Regions from separate parts of the Hymenobacter taeanensis genome, predicted to be linked through region 2. Evidence: riboswitches for the same ligand, from Rfam matches in the RefSeq annotation. Region 2 holds a riboswitch; each other region holds the start of a gene.
What was found. A riboswitch is a leader RNA that binds a small molecule or an ion and turns the genes downstream of it on or off. The one in region 2 is predicted to bind S-adenosylmethionine.
Positions count from the first base shown of each region.

Region 1 (2,173 bases), 2.3 Mb from region 2:
GGTTGCTTTCAGGGCTTTGTGAAGTCCTTTTTCCATGTGTTGTACAAGTGGCAAAATCTTGCCGGGCGTGGGAGAAGAAGGGAAGCGATGTAGGCGCAATACGCGCGCAGGGGCTAGTGGTTAGAAATACGGCGCCCATTCAGTAGATAAGCCACAAAAAAAAGCCCCAACAAATTTGTTGGGGCTTAGGAGAATGAGTCAGGCCGGTTTAGCTTTTAGCCTTGCGCTGAGCTTTGTGCTTTTCAACTTTATCGGCACGAAGCTGAGCGTACTTAGTGTACTGGTCGGCACTCAGAATTTGCTTCAGCTGAGCTTCGTAGCTGGCCTTATCGGCCTTCATTTCCTGCTTGCGCGCATCAGTCTTACCGGCCGAGGCGTACTTGGCGCGGTTTGCCTGCATTTCCTGGTAGCGGGCAAGGTGCAGCTGACGCACTTTTTGGGTCTGCTCAGCCGAGAGGTTTAGCTGCTTAGCCAAGTGTTTGGCTTTTTGCTCAGCCTTTTGCTCGGGCGTTTTCTGGGTTTTACCAGCCTGCTCGGTTTTTACTTTGTGTTTGCCTTTGGCAGAAACAGTTTGGGCTGAAGCAATACCAGCCGAGAAAGAGAAAGCAGCGAGAAGAACAAGAACCTTTTTCATAAGACAGTATTTGTATTGTTAAATCAGAGAGTGGAAACAGGAGTAAGCTTAGATGCATCATCCGGGCTTCTGAGAGATGTATTTGCAACTCAAATGCCAACCTTTCCTTTTTATCTGATTTTTTGAAAAATAAAAAAAAGTCAATTTTCCTTTTAAACCTTCTGGTTGTTTGGCTGTCGGGCGCCGTTTGAAGTAGTGGGAGTGGCCTAGGCCACTGCCTGGGAGCATTTGTAAATGCGCACTAGCTGGTTGTACCTTTGCCCTACCAATTCTTTTTCGACCAAAGGATTGTTTTTATACAGAGGCGCTGAGAGACAGGCTCGATGAAGCGTCGGCAACCATCCGCAACTGCCGGAACGGTGCCAATTCCTGACCATATAAAAACAAGTTGCCGTGGATTTTCGCCCCTGCCGTACTGCCCGTTTTGTAGTTTCCGCTGCCTGCTTCGGTGTGCCCACCGTTGAGCAAGCCTGTTGTTGCGGTGGGTGTTGTTGCTGTTGAACCCGCAGCCCGTTTGCCTGTATCGCGTTAACGCGCAAGCCGCTTAAGCCGCGGTAGCGTTTTTCCCTCCCGTTTTTTTCTGGTTGTGCCGGCTGCTCCGGCACCGTGTCGGTTGGCACCACCCGTTTCGGCGGGGGCGTGATAAGCCAAACGCCTTGTGTTACTGAGCTGCTCCTGTGTACGCCACCGGCCGGCACCCCACAACCAGCCCCTTTACCTCACCGGCCAGCCGTGCGCTGGCATTCACTTTTTATGCTTAAAAAATCTCTGGAACTGCTGCGGCAGGAAGCGGCCGAAACGGGCGCTAACACCCTAAAGCGAAGTCTGAATGGCTTCAACCTAATTACCATTGGTATTGGGGTAATCATTGGGGCTGGTCTGTTCTCGCTCACTGGCATCGCCGCCGCCAACAATACCGGTCCGGCCATTACGCTCTCATTCATTGTGGCGGCCATTGGCTGCGCGTTTTCAGCGCTTTGCTACGCTGAGTTTGCCTCCATGGTGCCCGTGTCAGGCTCGGCCTACACGTACGCCTACGCTACCATGGGCGAGCTATTTGCCTGGATTATTGGCTGGGACCTGGTGCTGGAATACTCCGTAGGCGCCGCCACGGTAGCCATCAGCTGGTCGCAGTACCTGCTGAAGTTCCTCGACAAGTCGGGTATTCATTTGCCACCGCAGTTGGTGATGTCGCCGTTTGAAACCGCCAAGCTGGCCGACGGGAGCCTGGTGCACGGCTACGTGAATGTGCCGGCCATGCTGATTGTGGCGCTCATTACGCTCATCATTATTCGGGGCACCAAGGGCTCGGCGTGGTTTAATGGGCTGGTTGTAACGCTCAAGGTGGCAGTAGTATTGGTATTTATTGCCCTAGGCTGGCAGTACATTGATCCGGCCAACTACCATCCCTACATCCCGCAGAATACGGGCACGTTTGGTGAGTTTGGCTGGAGCGGCATTCTCCGCGGTGCCGGCGTAGTGTTCTTCGTGTTCATTGGCTTTGATATTGTGGCTACCATGGCCCAGGAAACCAAGAAT
Region 1 covers NZ_CP053538.1:3,668,835-3,671,007, forward strand. The annotation lists gene HMJ29_RS15395 (TIGR02117 family protein) at 1-36, opposite strand, end outside; gene HMJ29_RS15400 (DUF4890 domain-containing protein) at 209-634, opposite strand; SAM riboswitch class I at 926-1,018, shown strand; gene HMJ29_RS15405 (amino acid permease) at 1,388-2,173, shown strand, end outside.
Region 1: another riboswitch for S-adenosylmethionine. It lies ahead of HMJ29_RS15405 (amino acid permease); the one in region 2 lies ahead of HMJ29_RS04595 (O-acetylhomoserine aminocarboxypropyltransferase/cysteine synthase family protein).

Region 2 (2,173 bases):
CCTGCTCGGAGAGCTGCTGGTGCGTGGTGGCCGAGGGCTGGATGATGAGCGTTTTGGCGTCGCCTACGTTGGCCAGATGGCTGATGAGCTTCAGGTTATTAATGAACTCGGTAGCGGTTTCCTTGCTGCCTTTGATGGCGAAGGTGAGCACCCCGCCGTAGCCGCGCTTCAGGTATTTCTGGGCCAGCTTATGGTAGGGGCTGCTGGCTAGGCCAGGGTAGTTCACGGCCTCTACTTGTGGGTGCTGCTCCAGCCAGGTAGCCACGCGCAGAGCGTTTTCTACGGTGCGCTCTACGCGCAGGCTCAGCGTTTCAAGGCCCTGAATCAGCAGGAATGAGTTGAATGGGCTCTGCGACGGACCAAAGTCGCGCAGGCCTTCCACGCGGGCCCGAATGATGAAGGCAATGTTGCCGAAGGGGCCGTTCTTGCCGAATACATCATTAAAGACCAAGCCGTGGTACCCTTCGGAGGGCTCCGTAAACTGCGGGAACTTGCCGTTGCCGAAGTCATACTTGCCACCGTCTACAATTACGCCCCCAATACTGGTGCCGTGGCCGCCAATCCATTTCGTGGCCGACTCTACCACAATGTGGGCGCCGTGCTCCAGGGGGCGGAACAAATAGCCACCCGCGCCAAATGTATTGTCCACGATGAGCGGCAGGTCGTGCTTATCGGCAATGGCGGCAATGCGCTCGAAGTCAGGAATGCTGAAGCTCGGGTTGCCGATGGTTTCCAGGTAAATGGCCTTGGTGTTCTCGTCGATCAGCTTCTCGAACTGCTCGGGCTGGTCGCCGTCGGCAAAGCGTACTTCAATGCCCAGGCGCTTGAACGCTACCTTAAACTGGTTGTAGGTGCCACCATACAGGTGCGAAGTAGCCACAAAGTTGTCGCCGGCCTGCAGAATGTTGTTGAGGGCAATAAACTGCGCCGCCTGCCCCGATGATACCGCCAACGCCGCCACGCCACCTTCGAGCGCGGCAATGCGCTGCTCAAATACGTCGGTGGTGGGGTTCATCAGGCGGGTGTAAATGTTGCCAAACTCCTTCAGGGCAAACAGATTAGCGCCATGTTCCGCGTTCTTGAAAACGTAAGAGGTGGTTTGGTACAGTGGCACGGCGCGGGCACCAGTTACGGGGTCAGGCTGCTGGCCGGCGTGGAGTTGAAGCGTCTCGAAGTGGAAGTTTGGCGTTGACATGACGGTCTGGTCTGTAAGGAGTTATCGTAGGAAGAGGAGAAAGCAAATGCTCGGGTGTAGTGGCCACGATGAGGCGTAGCGGAAACCGCTCAAAACCCGCTAGATACAGCGGTTAGGATGCGGTGGGGCCCAGCGAGGTGGCCTAGGTGGCGCAACCAGTCGGGGGCAATATCAGGAAGAGGAGGGAGGAGTTGTGAGGAGTCGGCTTACAGGCAGCGACTAGCTACAGCAACAACAAGCGCTACAACAGCAGCGCATTCGCATTCGCGCGGCAACGTGAGCGGCCACCAGTGCGGTGGGGGCAACACAAAAAACCATCGGCGAGACGGCATGCAGCAAGGCAGCCGGGGCAGATGGGTTCACAAGGGCGAAAGCGAGGGTGTTTTCCATGGCACTCTGAGTTATATGCCCCGCCAGCAAAAGCTGGTCGGGCAGGAATTGGCACCTTTCGCGCGGTCGAAGGTTGCCAGCGGGTCAGGGAGCCTGTTCTCTCGCCGCTTCTGTATAAATCCTATGAAAACTACTCTGCCGCGAGCAGAGGAGTACCGTGTTGGTGTTGCAAATGTATAGCCGGTTTTGATATTTGCAATAGGTTGGCAAAATATTTTTTTTTCAGTAGGCAGTAGTGGTTCATGCCTGCCGTTGAATAATAGGCATATGGCGTAAGTGTTTAAAAATGAGCTTAGATAGATAGCAAAGGCTATGTGGCAAGCAAAGAAAACTGTGTGCTGTAGCAGTTGTAATGGCGGCGTACTTTCGGAAACCGCGTCAATACTTCTTGGATAGCACTCGGAATTTGCAGCCCTTAGCGCACGAAAAAAGCCACCTTAATACAAAGTGGCTTTTTGTATAATTCTAATAAGTCAGAGTGGCTTACAGCTTGGGTAGTGTTAAGACCTGGCCTACCTCAATATGGTCGGGGTTAGAGCCAATGGTGCTCTTGTTGGCATCATAAATCTGGTGCCACTTGGCGGCATC
Region 2 covers NZ_CP053538.1:1,067,018-1,069,190, reverse strand. The annotation lists gene HMJ29_RS04595 (O-acetylhomoserine aminocarboxypropyltransferase/cysteine synthase family protein) at 1-1,195, opposite strand, end outside; SAM riboswitch class I at 1,594-1,706, opposite strand; gene HMJ29_RS04590 (LysM peptidoglycan-binding domain-containing protein) at 2,069-2,173, opposite strand, start outside.

Region 3 (2,173 bases), 2.2 Mb from region 2:
TCTTGGCCTCATCCTGCCACCATGATGACACTACGTTCAGCGACAAACGGCCGCCACTGATATGGTCGATGTTGGCGGCTTGCTTAGCTAGCAGAGCAGGGGAGTGAAAGGTAGGCCGCACGGCCACCATGAGCTCTAGTTTCTTGGTAACGGCCGCTAAGGCCGCCGCCGTACTCCAGGCATCCAGGGAAGGAGCTTCTTCACCCTTGATGTCGTTGAGGTTCAACTCCGCAATAAGGGAAAGGTCGTAGCCTAACTCCTCACTGCGTTGGGCCAGCGTTTTCACGTAGTCCCAGTCGGCGCGCATGTTTTCGTCCTCCACATTGCGCAACCACCCGCCAAAAACGGGCATCCAATATCCGTATCTCATTATTGCGCGATTAGGTCAGCGGGTGAAGAAGTTAATTCGTCAGCGGTAGCTAGTTCTGTGCCCGACGTAGCACCGGGTAGCTGCGTTTCGAGGTAGTCTACGAAGCGGGCGTAAGGGTCAAAGCCTACCACGTTCACGGCGTCGGCCACGAAGTTTGAGAGGGCGTTGATGTCGTAGAACAGCACGTCGCCGGTGCGGTCATCAATGAGGTACTCAATGCCGCCTACGTCAATCTTGGCAGCGGCCACAATGCGCTCCACTGCTGCAATAACTTCGGCCGGGGGCGTGAAAGCTTCTACCTGAATGCCCTTCTTGGGCGCTTCGGTGAGACAGAACTCCGCCGACTGCTCCTCCGGAATTTGGCAGATTTCGGCGGGGCACAGGTTGAAGCTTTCACCGGTAGTGTACACTTTCATGGCGTACAGGAACTTGCCATCAAGGGTTTCTACCCGGTGAATGTTGCCACCGCGGGGCGTCACGTACTCCTGCACCAAAGCGGTCTGGTCGATGCCCAAGTCAATCTGGCCAGCGGCTACGGCAGCCTCTACTCCTTCAATGGTATCAAAGCGAATAATACCCGCACCGCTCCCGCCAATGTTCACTTTCACCACAATAGGAAATTGAAGCTGCCGGGCCGCATCTGGCACGCGAGAAGCGTGGTTGATAACAAACGACTTCGGAAACTTCAGGCCCAGTGAAGCAAACAGGGAGAGCTGGCGGGCCTTATTGGTTTCAATGGCCGTAGCTGCCGAACCATTGATGATGCGGGTGCCGATACGCTCCAGATGCGTAGCATAGCCAGCCGTGTGGAAGATACCCTGCCCGTGGCCGCGCAGGTAAGCTGAGGAACTCATGCGGTTGACCACGAGCGAGTAGCGGCTCTCTTTCTCAGACGGGTCGAAGAGGTGGTGGGCGGCGTCGATTTTCTCGTAGGCCAGTCCGCGGCGGTCTAGCTCGGCGAAAAGGGGCTTAAACCACTCAGGATGTTCGAAATAAATGCCAATCGGCTTTGCAGCGTGAGCCATCAGAAAAGGAAAGAATGAAGTATGAGAGGAGGGTACGGGAACCCAGCGGCCCCGAGATAATAAGCGCAGCATAGCCTCTTAGGCGGTAAGTAGGCTACCTGGAAATGCACTGATTGAATGAACAGCTGACAGCTGCAAATGGTGTCTTCCTGCAGTCTGTAAGAAGCAGTGTATTCACGGGTAAGCACTTGGTATATATGTGCTTAACATGACTTTAGAAACTGTAGAGCAGAAGGGCTTGCAGGATCTAAAAAGCAGGAAGAGGAGGCGGCAGCAAGCCGCAAACCAGGCCGGAAGTGGCCTAGGGCAAAAATGTGTTTACCAACAACAACAGGGGCCTGCCAAAACCAGAGCAACGGACAAAACGCCCATAGGTCGGTTAACCGATTGCGGAGCAACGTGAGCAGCAGAGAAAGCGAGGAAGTTGTTGGTAGTAGCCACGGCAACTTGTTTTTATATGGTCAGGACTTGGCACCGTTCCAGTAACTGGGGGTTGCCGGCGTTTCATAGAGCCTGTCTCTCCACGCCTCTGTATAAAAACAATCCTTTGGTCGAAAAGAATTGGTAGGGCGAAGGTAATGCGCTGGCAAGGAAACTTCCAAATACCTGTTTTTCGCTGACATCCCATCGGGCCAGCAGAGGCCGTATAAGGAGTTTTGGTTGGGGCCAGCCCAAAATCTTTTACCGGTCCTACCTCGCCACACTGTTACTTCGCATTCGGTTTCAGCAAGCAGTTGTCATCAATGAGCACAGGGAAAGGAGTAGAAAGCCAGCCAGA
Region 3 covers NZ_CP053538.1:3,790,295-3,792,467, forward strand. The annotation lists gene HMJ29_RS15845 (LLM class flavin-dependent oxidoreductase) at 1-370, opposite strand, end outside; gene HMJ29_RS15850 (ATP-grasp domain-containing protein) at 370-1,395, opposite strand; SAM riboswitch class I at 1,846-1,935, opposite strand; gene HMJ29_RS15855 (glycosyltransferase family 4 protein) at 2,139-2,173, shown strand, end outside.
Region 3: another riboswitch for S-adenosylmethionine. It lies ahead of HMJ29_RS15850 (ATP-grasp domain-containing protein); the one in region 2 lies ahead of HMJ29_RS04595 (O-acetylhomoserine aminocarboxypropyltransferase/cysteine synthase family protein).

Region 4 (2,173 bases), 2.3 Mb from region 2:
GTACTCATAGAAAGAGTCTGTTTTGAATCCTTTGTTATGCTGAGCGCAGCTGAAGCATCTCTGCCGCTTCATTACTGTACTAGGCCAGTTGGTTAGCCAGAGGGAGAGATGCTTCGGCTGCGCGGACGCCAGATCAAGCAGGACGTTCTAAGCTTTGCCAAATCACCTAGTCTAGCCCGCGGGCACTGGCTCCACCACCGGGTCGGGGCCATCGTGGTGGGTAGTGGCGTGTAGGCCACATTCCTTGGCGGAAAGGTCTTCCCACCACCAGCGGCCGGCCCGGAAATCCTCGCCTGGCTTAATAGCGCGGGTGCAGGGGGCGCAGCCAATGCTTACGAAGCCCTGCTGGTGCAGCGGATTTACCGGAATGCTGTTTTCCTGGGCGTAGGCCACGGCTTGCTCCCAGGTCCAGTCGAAGAGGGGGTGAACTTTGGTTAGCTCATGGGCGGCATCCCACTCCACGGGATCCATGGTTTGCCGGTTCTGCGACTGCTCAGCCCGGATGCCGGTAACCCAGGCCTGCTGCCCTGCCAGGGCCCGGTTCAGGGGCTCCACCTTCCGGATGTAGCAGCACTCCTTGCGGTTATCGACGCTCTCGTAGAAGCTGTTGGGGCCTTTGGCGAGGAGCAAATCCTGCACACTTTCCTGGCGCGGGAAGTACACCTCAATGGGCTGCTCGTACTTCAGCAGAGTCTTATTCCAGATAGAGTAGGTCTCCTGAAAATTGCGCCCGGTGTCCAGCGTGAATACCTTGATAGGTAGCCCATTCGCGAAAATCAAGTGGCTGATAATCTGATCTTCCAGCCCGAAGGAAGTAGAGAAGACGGCTTTGCCGGGGAAGTGCTCTGCCACCAGACGTAAGCGCTCCAGGGCGGTAGCAGATGTGAGCCGAAGGCGCAGGTCGTCGAGCACGGGCAGGACGGCCGGCGCAGCAGATGCTGCAGACATAACAAGAAGAGAAGTGAGGAGTGGCCACCGTAAGGGCAGCAGTCCGGCCGAAAATGGCCCAGGCAGTAAGGCATCGTCGCGGCGCGACAGGTGCACAATTTCGCCGGGCGAAAAAGGCGGGTGCAGACGATTCAGCCGGACGCGCACTTGCGCACGTCAGAGAAGCTTAATCAGCCTACAAACCAGGAAAAAGGAGGAGTGTGGCCCTTAGCAACAACAACATGCCCCTGCCATACAGACGGGAGTAGCCATACCACAACACCCATGCTGTACAGCAGTGGAGGTGGCAGAATCGGCGGAGTTGATGAAGCGGTTCACGGTGCTGTTGTTTTTATATGGTCAGGACTTGGCACCGTTCCGCACTTACGGATGGTTGCCGGCGCTTCGTAGAGCCTGTCTCTCCACGCCTCTGTATAAAAACAATCCTTTTGTGGGTAAAGAATTGGTCCTACAAATGTACTGGTCGAAATTTTACACTTCCAAATTTTATTTTTTCAGCAGTTGATCTGGTGCTGCTGTCAAAAGCAAAAATGGGGAAAGCGTAGGTGGGAAAACCAGACATTCGGGTGGACTAACTATGTAGGGCAATAATTGTTTTTCAACTGGGTTGATGAATACAGGGTATATATGTTTAAAACCATGATTATCAATAAATTAAAATGATGTTGATAAAGTATATATCAATGGTTTGCATGTAGAAACTTGACAAGAATAAAGCTTCCTGAAAAAGCAAAAGGGCTTCACGTTGTGCCAGTGTGCTAGGACAGATTATGGAATAAATCGACGGCTAATTTTCTGCAAAACGCCAGTGGCTTCGGGCGCCGAGTTGGTGAGCAGAATTATGCCGCCGTACAAAATCGTCAGTACCGTGGAGCGCAACAGCATCGTCAGGAAAGGGGAGGATAGCGCTGGAAGGAGCCAGGCCGCACCACCCGCCGCGGCGGCAATTCCCAGAATCAGCGGGATGCGCCAGGTGAAGGGCTGCATGCGGTAACTATGCCACACAAACCACGTTCGAGCCACATTGATACTTACCTGGGCTACGCAGGCGGCTACTGCTGCCCCCACCATGCCCAGACGCGGTATCAAAAGCCAGTTCAACGCCACCGTCAACAAGGCCAGCGATACGTTGAAAATCAAGTCGTAACGGTAACGGGGGGAGGTTATAACAATCAGGGCATTTACGCCGGTGATGCCATCGAAGAGCTTACTGCCGAGCAGCAGC
Region 4 covers NZ_CP053538.1:3,683,617-3,685,789, forward strand. The annotation lists gene cysD (sulfate adenylyltransferase subunit CysD) at 1-8, opposite strand, end outside; gene HMJ29_RS15445 (phosphoadenylyl-sulfate reductase) at 172-948, opposite strand; SAM riboswitch class I at 1,277-1,368, opposite strand; gene HMJ29_RS15450 (lipopolysaccharide biosynthesis protein) at 1,717-2,173, opposite strand, start outside.
Region 4: another riboswitch for S-adenosylmethionine. It lies ahead of HMJ29_RS15445 (phosphoadenylyl-sulfate reductase); the one in region 2 lies ahead of HMJ29_RS04595 (O-acetylhomoserine aminocarboxypropyltransferase/cysteine synthase family protein).